DNA from 3 places in the Vibrio scophthalmi genome. Region 2 is predicted to be linked to each of the others. Evidence: predicted binding sites of a transcription regulator. Region 2 holds the regulator's gene; each other region holds the start of a gene.
What was found. The regulator PurR, encoded in region 2, represses purine synthesis genes. The targets are predictions, from matches to a motif close to TNANGNAAACGTTTNCNTNA.
Positions count from the first base shown of each region.

Region 1 (4,250 bases), 1.2 Mb from region 2:
AGCGGGATCGGCTTCTAGCGAGTACTACCATCAAGTGCAAGATGCCTTTGCTAAGATCAATCGCCACTGGCTCTACAATGCAACGGTTGGTGCTGGCTTACCAATCAACCACACTGTGCGTGATTTACGTGAAAGTGGCGATGAAATTGTCGCGCTGTCTGGGATTTTCTCCGGCACTCTCTCTTGGCTATTCCAACAATACGATGGCCAAGTGCCATTTGCTGAATTGGTTGACCTCGCGTGGCAACAAGGCCTGACTGAGCCTGACCCGCGCCATGATCTCGATGGTTCGGATGTGATGCGTAAATTGGTGATTCTCGCGCGTGAGTCTGGTCTGTCTCTAGAGCCTGAAGCGGTCAAAGTGGAAAGCCTAGTGCCAGAAGAGCTCGCCGAACTGCCACTGGATGACTTTCTCGATAAAGGCCAATTACTTAGCGAGCGCTTAGCCGAAAGGTTAGAGAAGGCGCAACGTGAAGATAAGGTATTACGCTACGTCGCGCGTTTGGAAAAAAATGGCAAAGCCACCGTTGGCGTTGAAGCGCTAGCCAAAGAGCATGCTTTAGCTAACTTGCTGCCGTGTGACAACATCTTTGCCATAGAGAGTAAATGGTACAAAGACAATCCGTTGGTGATTCGAGGCCCTGGTGCTGGGCGAGAAGTAACGGCTGGTGCCATTCAATCGGATTTGAATTTATTGTCTAGCCAACTGTAATCAATATGGCGTCGTAGGCTCTCTCCGGCGCCATTATTTTCTATTCTCGGCCTACACCTCTCTTAACCTTCTGCTTTTACTGCTTCTTTTTGTCGTCAGCTTTTTATTTCTTAGCGCTCGTCAATTTACGTTATCTTTGTTAAGTTGAAGATGTCTAATTGTGAAGTTGAAAAAAATTCATACTCAGTTTGTTGACATTAACTTACATTCAATTCATTCTGTGGACATATAGACGTCTAAACGTTAAAAATGGATTTTATTTAGAGGGTGGCAATGGTAGCCACAGGGAGAGCAAGATGGGATACACGCACGCCAGTCATATCGACGCTTTGAATCAGAATGTCGCTGAACTATCTGACAACATCAATGTGTCCTTTGAGTTTTTTCCACCAAGCAGTGAAAAGATGGAAGAAACCTTGTGGAACTCTGTACACCGTCTTAAAAATCTCAAGCCTAAATTTGTCTCGGTAACCTATGGTGCTAACTCAGGTGAGCGCGACCGTACTCACTCAATCATCAAAGAGATCAAAGCAGAAACAGGCTTAGTCGCAGCCCCTCACCTCACTTGTATTGATGCTTCACGCCAAGAGCTTGTCCAAATCGCGGATGATTACTGGGCAAATGGCATTGAAAGTATCGTCGCGCTACGTGGTGATATTCCCCCTGGCGGCGGCGCTCCTGATATGTATGCCTCAGACTTGGTCGAACTGCTGAAATCTCGTCACGACTTTGATATTTCCGTAGCTGCGTTTCCAGAAGTTCACCCAGAAGCCAAAAGTGCCCAAGCTGATCTACTTAACCTCAAGCGTAAAGTCGATGCGGGCGCTAGCCGTGCTATTACTCAGTTCTTCTTCGATGTAGAGAGCTACCTGCGTTTCCGTGATCGCTGTGTTGCGGCGGGAATTGATGTAGAGATTGTACCGGGCATCTTACCTGTTTCTAACTTCAATCAAGCATCGCGCTTTGCGGCGCAAAACCATGTCAAAGTGCCGGGGTGGATGGCAAAGCAATTTGAAGGTTTGGATGATGACCCTACCACGCGCCAACTGGTTGGTGCCAGCCAAGCGCTTGATATGGTGCGCATCCTAAGCCGTGAAGGCGTAAAAGATTTCCACTTCTACACCTTAAACCGCGCTGAAATGACTTACGCGTTATGCCATACGCTGGGTGTGCGTCCACAAGCTTAATTTGCCTAAGTGAATAAATCGGCCAGATGTAAAAAAGGCAGCCTAGTTAGGCTGCCTTTTTCATTTAAATTCGCTTTGTAACCATTCACGCAGAATGATTTACACAGTCAGTAATCGCGAAATTACTCTACGTCGTCCATTTTACCTAGTAGGTTACGGATACGATCTTGCCATGCTGAATGCTCTTGTTGCATTGCGGCTGCTTTTTGCTCTAGCTCTTCACGGTTAGCGCGTAGTTCACTTGCTTCTGAAGCCAATTGCTCTTTTTCTTCTTTAAGCTCTTCTACTTCCATTTGAAGAAGTGAAATTGTATCTACTGCAGTTTGAATTTTTGCTTCTAGTTGTTCTAGTACTTCAAAAGACATCTTAGCCTACCTTTGTTTGTTCGATTGAGGTGAAGCTCGCTTCACGTATTGCCTTCATTCTACTCAGCACTGGATGGATAAACACGCGCTATATTTGATATTTTGCGTCATTCGCTCAAAGTTTCACCACATATTGACATTTACCTAACGTTAACCGCTCGGCAACGCAATTTCTCCAGCTCTGATACCACTTTACTGTGCTTTATTGATCGAGTTCAATCCCGACACGGCAAAAAAGCAAACGTTTACTATTGGTTGTGATAAAATCGCGCCGAAATTGAATCATCCTTCCTTCTTACTAATTGGAGTCATCATGAAACGCGATTTAGCAATGGCATTTTCTCGAGTCACTGAAGGGGCAGCTTTAGCTGGCTACAAATGGCTAGGCCGTGGCGATAAAAACGCAGCCGACGGCGCAGCTGTTGAGGTAATGCGTACCCTACTCAATAAAACTGAGATCAGCGGTGAAATTGTGATTGGTGAAGGCGAAATTGATGATGCACCAATGCTGTACATTGGTGAGCAAGTTGGCGTGGGCGGCGATGCGGTTGATATCGCGGTTGACCCAATTGAAGGCACTCGCATGACGGCAATGGGCCAGTCAAATGCACTGGCGGTACTGGCTGCAGGCGAAAAAGGCAGCTTCCTGAAAGCGCCTGACATGTACATGGAAAAATTGGTGGTTGGCCCTGGTGCGAAAGGTTGTATTGACCTAAACAAACCACTTAAAGAAAACCTTGAGAACATTGCCAAAGCACTGAATAAACCACTTGATACCCTTGTGGTGACAACACTAGCAAAACCTCGCCACGACGCTGTTATTGCTGAGATGCAAGCGATGGGTGTACGCGTATTCGCGGTGCCAGATGGCGATGTAGCGGCATCAATCCTCACCTGTATGCCAGATAGCGAAGTGGATGCGATGTACTGTATTGGTGGCGCACCAGAGGGTGTAGTTTCTGCGGCGGTTATTCGCGCGCTTGATGGTGATATGAACGGTCGCTTACTGGCTCGTCATGATGTAAAAGGTGATAGCGAAGAAAACCGTATCTACGGTGCCGCCGAGCTTGCTCGCTGTAAAGAGATGGGCGTTGAAGCAGGCATCGTGCTGAAGATGGAAGATATGGCCCGTAGCGACAATGTTATTTTCTCGGCAACCGGCATCACCAAAGGCGATTTGCTTGAAGGCATCTCACGCCAAGGCAACATCGCAACCACGGAAACACTGCTGATTCGTGGCCGTTGCCGTACCATTCGCCGAATTAAATCAACGCACTATCTAGAGCGTAAAGATCCTGAAGTACGCGATATTATTCTGTAATCGCTACGCGGATTAGAAACTAAAAAGGATGGCTTTTGCCATCCTTTTCTATTTGTAACGGCAGTAAGCGTGTTAACAGCCTACGCCCACTAGCACTCGGTTTTTCCCCGCGACTTTCGCTTGGTATAAGAGCGCATCCGCTTGGCGAATCCCTTTCTCTTGCCACAACCACTCAAGGCTTTCGATACTGTCACGAGCATAAATCACAGCCCCACCTGTCGCCGTGACGGAAACATATTTGCTATCAGACAAACAAATTGCCGTACTGATTTCACGCTGGACCCGCTCAACCACCGATTGTATCTGCTCGTGGGATTCACCCGTAATCGCAATCACGAACTCTTCACCACCAAAGCGCGCAATAAGATCGGACTGCCTTAAACTAGTACTGAGCAAGGCAGCAATAGCACAGATGACTTCATCCCCAGCATCGTGTCCTAAGCTGTCATTGATTGCTTTGAAATCATCAATATCAAATACCGCGAGTGCGATAAAGTCTTGTAGCTCGACATCTTTCAGGTAGAACTCAAAACCACGGCGATTGAGCATGTTGGTCATCGGATCGCACATTGCTAGCGATCGTAAACGTGTTTGCGTTGAGCGAGTATCACGGAACCAAATTAAGCAAAGACACAGCATATATCCCCAAAATAGGCCGACAAACT
Region 1 covers NZ_CP134271.1:1,592,470-1,596,719, reverse strand. The annotation lists gene RJD38_RS07300 (bifunctional aspartate kinase/homoserine dehydrogenase II) at 1-712, shown strand, start outside; gene metF (methylenetetrahydrofolate reductase) at 1,009-1,899, shown strand; gene zapB (cell division protein ZapB) at 2,022-2,264, opposite strand; gene glpX (class II fructose-bisphosphatase) at 2,578-3,585, shown strand; gene RJD38_RS07280 (sensor domain-containing diguanylate cyclase) at 3,658-4,250, opposite strand, start outside.
Region 1: a site for PurR is predicted at 2,498-2,517, ahead of glpX (class II fructose-bisphosphatase). Genes of this name have one in related genera too.

Region 2 (4,250 bases):
CTTAATTCAATTTATTCATTTTCTAAATTAATGCTCAAGGCGAGACATCAGTTCTTGGCGGCGAGCTTGAGGAACGACGGACCAATGCGTGCCTTTAATTGCGCCTTCAAGTGCCCAAAGCAACTCTAAACTCACCTGGGTATCATGTGAGGCTTGAATGGCTTTGTATGCTTGAACTGAACCCACTTGTTCTAAATTCTCAACTGATTCGATACCGGCTTTTTTCAGCATACGTTCAGTTGCAAGACGCAAGTTTGGTAGATCTTTAATACGAGTTGGTTTTGTTTTCGCTTGAGTGCTCTTTTCTTGCTTAGCGAGAGAGAGTGCATCGGTAGCCGTTTGCAGTGTTTTTGCACTGTCTTGGTACCACTCTTCACTTAAAGCAAAATATTTAGTAACAACAGGGAAGCCTCGTTTGTGATACACGTACGGTTCTAATCCTTGTTGCTTAAACTGCTCAGTAAGGGCATCGTCGGCACGAATATGAAGCTTGTCGTGTACAACCAATGCAAACATTGTGTCGTCTGCAAAAATGCCGAACCCACCAAACATAGAGCGAGATTTAATCCGACCTAAGGGCTCAAAAAGCCTCATAGAGTCTTTAAGTATTGGTTTATCCATTCAGTACTTTCTCGGTGTATGTGTATATACGCCACCAAATCAGGTCCGAGAGAATAGCAGTCAATGCAGATTTCTGGAGAGTAATCAGTTAACGTGTTGCATTTCTACCATCGGTAACCCCGCTGCCGTACATCATTACAATGTTTAGGCCGGTGGCTTTGCGTCCCAACTTTTCAGTTTGGTTTGCCCTGTGCGTGACTTAATTTGCTCTGCTAAAGATTAAATTACTTCTGTCAGGAAGTAGTCTATTAATATGGGATAATTGTGATCTTTATGCAAGAATAACTTTCATTTATGAGGCTTTAGCCGAAGGATTGCCCCTCGGCTAATCTTTATTGAATCATTAACTTAGTCGATTCTTGCAACGGTGCTACGCTCAACGATTTCTGGATGCATCTCAAACACGCGTTTTTCGTGTTCTTTATCTTTAATACGCTCTAGCAGAATTTCGAATGCGTTTTTACCAACACGACGCTTTGGTTGGTGAACTGTCGTCAGTGGTGGAGAGAAATACTCTGCCAATTCGATGTTGTCGTAGCCGATCACTGAGATGTCTTCTGGCACGCGAATGCCTTTTTGTTGCAGACGGCTCATTAGGCCTAATGCCATGGTGTCATTGAAGCAGAATACAGCCGTCGGGCGTTTGTCCATAGCAACGAGTTGGTCGGCGGCCAATACGGCCGTGTCACACTCAAAGTTACCTTCAAGAATCCAATCTTCGTTAACTTCAAGTTGTGCTTGGTTCATCGCACGTTTAAAGCCTTGGATACGCTCTTGGCAAACTGCTTTTTCAAAGTGACCGCTTAGGCAAGCGATGTCTTTGTGACCGTGGTCGATCAAGAATTTCGTTGCTAGGTAGCCACCTTCTTCTGAGTTGTCGATGATGTTGTCTGCTTGAGAGGTCTCAGGGCCCCAATCCATCACAACTTTAGGAATGTCTTTGTGGTTGTTGAGCATTTCGCTCAGTTCTTCTGTTAAGTCAGAACACATCACCAAAATACCATCAACGCGTTTTTCTGCGAGCATGCGAATGTAGTCGCGTTGTTTCTCGTAGATACCACCAGTGTTACATAGGATCAGTGTGTAGCCTTGGCGGTAACAGTAGCTCTCGACGCCATCAATTACTTCAGAGAAGAATAGGTTAGTAGATTGAGTTACTAGCATACCAATGGTACGAGTCGTATTGCATTTTAGGCTACGAGCAACGGCACTTGGTGCATAGTTTAGCTCTTTCACTGCTTCCATCACGCGCTCTTGCGTTGTCTCTGCGACAAAGCGAGTTTTATTGATCACGTGTGAAACAGTAGTGGTTGATACGCCAGCAAGGCGAGCAACGTCTTTAATAGTGGCCATAAGGGGTTGTCCTATCTTTAGCTGCCACGGCGGTATTCACATATCAGAATAATTTGGCAGAAAGTATTAAAAACACAAAAACCGCTTGATTACAGCGGTTTGTATTTAATTCATTATTTTTTTATCGTTTGCGCTGTCGATTCTAGACCGCATCTCGTTTGGGGGCAAATAAAAATCCCGTCCCCCATACTGTTATGCCCACCATGATAGGTGAGTGATTAGGCATCAGCCGAATAAAAATCACTTAAAACAAGGAGTGGATGAGGTGTCACTCGTTACTTTTATTACACCACACCAACCCTAGAAAAAGCCGTTATTCGCGAATTTATTCAGCATCAACTCATTACGCATCAACGCATCAAACACCTATTGGGTAGATATTGAGCGTCATTCACCCGTTAAGTATTGGCAATCAAGCTCTAAAAACGCAACCAGCAGCGCCGCAACGGCAGAGTAGAAACCAAACTTATCTAAGCCTTTGCATTTGGTCGCAAATTTAGCCACCCAGCTTAGAATGTGTTGACGGATAAAGGCTTCTTGTTCAACGAAACTTTCTTCAAAATGACGCTCTTGCTCAAGCTCGTTTGAACGAATAATGATGTTACCGAGCAGATCAAGTTCAATCGCAATATGATCCGCAGGCTCGTTCAAGCCTTGTTCAACCGCAACACCGTACTTTTGAAGTAATGCGTCCATTTCGTTCGCTGGTTTATCATGCAGTAGACCGGTTGTACCGATGTACATAGAAGCATAAGGCAGTGCAGATTCTTTATCAGACTTTAAAAATAAGTCACAAAAGTCAGCCGCCAACTCTAGCTGGCCATCTTCGCGGTCTAGCTGACGGTTAAGTGCATCCACTACATCATCAATGGCTGGTTTTAGGCTTGGGTTTTCACCAAGGCCAGATAAAAAGCTACGAATCTCAGGGCTTTGATATTGCTCTAGATCCGCTTCAGTTAGCTCTTTGGCAAATAAGCTAGAGAACCACCAGTAAATTTCTGCACGCTTTTCGTTAAACGCTTTTAACTCTTGCATCAAACAATGCTCCTATTTTCATTCTCCTACTATTCTAGCGAAGAAAAATGAATAGGGATAACACACAATGCGTCAAAATAAGTGCAAAAATGGCAAAATGTTAATGCTTGGGCTAGTTTTGTTTTGAATCAATAAAAAATCATCTTTCTTGATTTTAATGTAACAAATACTAGAAATGTTACGATATATGAATAGAATGTAGGTCGTAAACAATTCCCAATGCAAATTAAGTGGTTTAGATGAGCTATCACGTACTAGTTGTAGAAGATGACGCAGTAACTCGCAGCAAGCTGGTTGGCTACTTTCAAAATGAAGGTTACACCGTCAGCGAAGCAGAAAGCGGCGAGCAGATGCGCGACACACTACAAAATCATGCGATTGATTTAGTCATGCTAGACATCAATCTTCCTGGTGAAGATGGCTTGATGTTAACGCGTGAACTACGCAGTCAGTCTGACATTGGAATTATCCTGGTAACAGGACGCACGGATAGCATTGATAAGATCGTTGGTTTAGAAATGGGTGCCGACGATTATGTAACAAAACCGTTTGAACTTCGCGAACTGTTAGTTCGAGTGAAAAACCTACTGTGGCGTATTTCGTCAGCGCGTAATGCCGGTAGTGTTGTTGATCAGAAAAACGATTCAAATTTAGTTCGTTTTGGTGAGTGGATGTTTGACGTTCAACGCCGTGCGCTTAGCCGTAACGGCGAGCCAGTAAAACTGACTAAAGCGGAATACGAGCTTTTGGTTGCGCTTTCAACTTACCCTAACCAAGTGCTAAGTCGCGAACGCATTCTTAATATGATCAGTCACCGCGTTGATGCGCCTAACGACCGTACTATCGACGTACTGATTCGTCGTATGCGCGCTAAGATGGAGTTCGACCCTAAGAACCCGCAAATCTTTGTCACGGTTCACGGTGAAGGTTATATGTTCGCAGGCGATTAATCGTCTTTGAAACAACCCAACAATAAAAAAACCGAAGCCTAGGCTTCGGTTTTTCTTTTTCTATGTGGCGACAGCATCAGTCAGTCTTTTTTGGCACTTGAGTGAACGTTAAAGATTGCTCTGTGATGCTTCAATACTTTGCTCTTCGTAATCGGAGGCCCAGTCACGCAAGCTTTGCCAGATACGACCAAGCGTTTCATGCCAGTAACGTTCAGTTTGTTCTAAGTAAATCGCTTTTGGCGTGTACTTACTCCAGAACTGATGAATTTCATCTTGAGCCAAATAATTGGT
Region 2 covers NZ_CP134271.1:375,614-379,863, reverse strand. The annotation lists gene RJD38_RS01615 (TfoX/Sxy family DNA transformation protein) at 28-621, opposite strand; cyclic di-GMP riboswitch class I at 731-819, opposite strand; gene purR (HTH-type transcriptional repressor PurR) at 970-1,974, opposite strand; gene torD (molecular chaperone TorD) at 2,362-3,009, opposite strand; gene torR (two-component system response regulator TorR) at 3,249-3,959, shown strand; gene elyC (envelope biogenesis factor ElyC) at 4,068-4,250, opposite strand, start outside.

Region 3 (4,250 bases), 440 kb from region 2:
TCCTCAGAATTGTCGTTACTTAGAAAAAAGGGCAACTAAAGGCATAGCTACTAAGTAAAACAGTCTGTATATCCAAGTTCATCACTTGGTATATACCCTTTATGGGGGCAAGTGTTTGGAACTCAATCTTAACAGATTGTTATCGTTCAAAAGTTTTAACTTGCTCTCATTTCTGTGTAATTTGAGTCGCTTAACCTCAGTTAGTTCAGCCAAAGAATGTAACTAAGTATATCGACTCTAGATGAACAGAATCTGAAGGGAATGTTTAAATTTGGTCAGCTTTTGGTTAGGCTTAGCGCTTAAAAGTCAGCTGAGAAAAATTATAATGAACGATCCAGAGTTTTGGCACAACAAATGGGCCTCTAATCAAATTGGTTTTCACCTTGATGATGTCAACCCGCTGCTTATTCAATACTGGCCAATGACCAATCCAAGCTCAAGCGATAGTGTCTTTGTTCCTTTGTGTGGTAAGTCTGAAGATTTGGTTTGGCTTGCGACAAAGCATCAGGATGTACAGGGGGTAGAGCTTAGCAATATTGCGGTTAGAGCTTTTTTCGCCGAGCATTTTTATACACCGATGGTAATGCCTGTTGGAGGGCAACATGAACTGTTTCAGTTTGATGAGCTGTCCATTTATATCGGTGATTACTTTACGGCGCCAATCAAACCGGTTGATATCATTTATGATCGTGCGGCATTAATTGCATTGCCTGAAACGATGAGAGATGAATACGTCGCTTGTTTGAAAACACGTTTGAAGTCAGGTGGTCGTATTTTGTTGGTGAGCCTTGATTACCCGCAAGAAGAAATGGTGGGTCCTCCGTTCTCAGTACCGGAGCAAGAAGTGCTGCGTCACTTTAGTGAATTTAAAGTCACTAAGCTGTATCGCGATGAAGCAGGTGATAATCACCCTAAAAGAGCTCAAAAAGGCTTGTCTCGTTTTGCTGAGGAAGTCTTTTTAATCGAGAGTTGATTTCGGGTTGGATTAAAATGAATAACGCTTGCCACTCGGCAAGCGTTTTTTGTTTAAATCGTGGATGGGTGATGAATTAGTAGATCACCTTAACTTTACTGGCTGCCTCAACCGCATCTTCGATCGCTTGCTCGATACTATCACGACGCGTAATCGCCACACCTAAACGGCGGCGGCCGTCGATATCAGGCTTACCAAACAGGCGCAGTTGCGTTTGCGGGGCAGAAAGTGCATCAGCCATGCCTTCAAAACGGAGGTTGTTTGACGTACCTTGACCAAGGATTACCGCAGAAGCAGCTGGGCCTAATTGAGCGATGGTTGAAATCGGCATACCCGTAAAGGCGCGTACATGTAGGGCAAATTCAGACATTTCTTGCGACATCAATGTGACTAAGCCTGTGTCGTGCGGGCGAGGAGAGACTTCATTAAAGATCACCGTATCGCCTTTGATAAACAGTTCAACACCAAAAATACCGTATCCGCCTAAAGCATCGACGACTTTACCTGCTGCATGTTGCGCTGCATTTAATGCCGCAATCGACATCAATTGTGGTTGCCAGGATTCACGGTAATCGCCATCTTCTTGGCGATGACCTATCGGTGCACAAAAATGAATGCCATCAACAGCGCGAACCGTTAAAAGGGTGATTTCATAGTCAAAGTCGATAAAGCCTTCCACGATGACACGGCCAGCACCAGTGCGGCCACCTTCTTGGGCGTAATGCCATGCGGTTTCAACATCTGCGACCGTTTTAATAACGCTCTGGCCTTTGCCTGATGAACTCATTACGGGTTTGCAAACACACGGAATCCCAACCGCTTCAATTGCCGCCACGAAATCATCATAGTTATCAGCAAAACGATAAGGAGATGTGGTCAGTTGTAGCTCTTCAGCGGCAAGACGACGAATGCCTTCGCGGTTCATGGTCAGCTTGGTTGCCTTCGCCGTCGGTACCACGTTAAGACCTTGCGCTTCCAGTTCAACCAGTTTGTCAGTCGCAATGGCTTCAATTTCTGGAACGACATAAGCAGGTTGTTCTTTGGCAATAATCTCAGCCAGCGCGTCGCCATCCAGCATATCCAGCACATAACTACGATGAGCTACCTGCATCGCAGGGGCATTAGGGTAGCGATCACAGGCGATCACTTCTAATCCTAAACGGTGACATTCGATAGCGACTTCTTTACCTAGTTCACCAGAACCAAGCAGAAGAACACGGGTAGAGTTTTCACAAGTAGCGGTGCCAAACATACATAACCTTTCATCTAAAGATATCGAGAACTGGCACGAATCATACTGGATTAAACACAAAAAGCAAACGTTTGCTTTTTGTTGATTACACGGCTAATTACTTGTAAAACAAGACATGAAGCACAGTTTTATGAGTAGGGTATTTTTGAATGAATATTCATTGATCTAAAGCTACGTTTCGCTGCAAAAACAAGCGGATGATACGGGTTCACTATTAAAATCTCAGGAAGAGTTGTGACGTTATGCGTTCTTATTTTAAATATATAATCCCGGTGGTGATCCCACTGTTGATTCTTTTAATGCCGTTAAGTGCGTTCCCGTTTGAAGGGATTACTATTCTCCAGCAGCGCGTGATTGCCATTTTCTTACTCGCAGCTTTATGTTGGGTATTAGAACCCATTCCAATCTATGCCACGTCAGTGCTGATTATTGTGCTTGAGCTATTGATGCTATCGGATAAAGGTTTAATCTTTTTCCGCCTTGCCCAAGACGACCCCCAGTTTGGTGAACTGCTTAAATACAATGAAATAATGGCCACCTTTGCTAGCCCAATTATCATGCTATTTTTAGGTGGTTTTTTCCTTGCAATGGCGGCGACAAAATATCGTCTAGACGTCAACTTAGCACGTGTTCTTCTCAAACCATTTGGTCGTGACCCAAAATACGTCATGCTGGGCTTGATGCTCATCACCGCCATTTTCTCGATGTTTATGTCTAACACGGCAACGACGGCGATGATGCTCTCTATCTTAACGCCGGTGATTGCGGTTTTCGGCCCTAAAGATCCAGGAAGAGTTGCATTTGCATTATGTATTCCAGTTGCCGCAAACATTGGTGGTATCGGTACACCAATCGGCACGCCACCCAATGCGATTGCGCTGAAATACTTGGTCGGAGAGAACTACATTTCGTTCGGAGAATGGATGGCCTTTGGTGTGCCATTTGTGGTCGTGATGATGGCGCTGGCTTGGTTCCTGATTAATCATCTTTACAGTGCGGAACAAAAGACGATTGATCTTGATATTAAAGGTAAATTCCTAAAAACGCCGAAAGCAATCGTGGTTTACATAACCTTCGGCCTAACGATTTTGTTGTGGCTGATGGGATCAAGTCATGGCATGAACTCTTATACAGTGGCGCTAATTCCGGTTGCGGTGTTCTCATTGACGGGCATTATTAATAAAGAAGATTTGAAAAAAATATCGTGGGATGTGTTGTGGCTCGTTTCAGGCGGTATTGCTTTGGGTCTTGCGCTCGATAAAACCGGTCTTGCCCGTGAAGTGGTGCATAGCATCCCATTCGATGAATACTCGCCATATGTTGTGCTATTTGGTGCAGCCTTCTTGTGTTTGTTGATGGCAAACTTTATGTCCCACACTGCAACGGCCAACTTGCTGATGCCGATCATGGCAGCACTTGGTGCTTCAATGACCTCTTTGGCACCACTTGGTGGCGAAGTTACTCTAATTCTTGTGGTGACTTTTGCCGCATCATTAGGGATGTCGTTGCCAATCAGTACACCACCAAATGCTTTGGCTCATGCCACTGGTAATGTACAAAGCAATCAAATGGCACGTGTTGGCGTCGTATTGGGTGTTGTTGGCGTCGCATTGAGTTTTGTGTTGGTTTGGGTGCTTCACTTTGTCGGTCATATTGGCTAAGTGATGTATCAAGCAGATTTAAAGACTCTCATTGAACGCTATTTTAGCCAGCCTGAGCGTATCGTGCTGGTGGAAGCTGGGTGCACCCTGATTGAGCAAGACGGATCCAATGAACGTCTTTTCTATGTGTTAAATGGTGAGTTAGGCGGCTACTTTAGCGAAAATGGTGAAGATCTCACACAAGTGTTTTCTGCCGGACAGGGCGCTTTTATTGGTGTGCACAGTTTTTTCTCTGGTACGTGGACGGCCTCTTCAACGGTCATCGCGAAAAGTGATGTTGAACTGGCATGGATTGATCGAAATACCCAAGCGGTAGAAGAGGAGAACTATGGGCCTTTGACAGCTCAATTCACGCCAGTGATTG
Region 3 covers NZ_CP134271.1:3,224,527-3,228,776, reverse strand. The annotation lists gene RJD38_RS14615 (thiopurine S-methyltransferase) at 326-973, shown strand; gene purT (formate-dependent phosphoribosylglycinamide formyltransferase) at 1,050-2,225, opposite strand; gene RJD38_RS14605 (SLC13 family permease) at 2,468-3,886, shown strand; gene RJD38_RS14600 (ATP-binding protein) at 3,890-4,250, shown strand, end outside.
Region 3: a site for PurR is predicted at 2,285-2,304, ahead of purT (formate-dependent phosphoribosylglycinamide formyltransferase). Genes of this name have one in related genera too.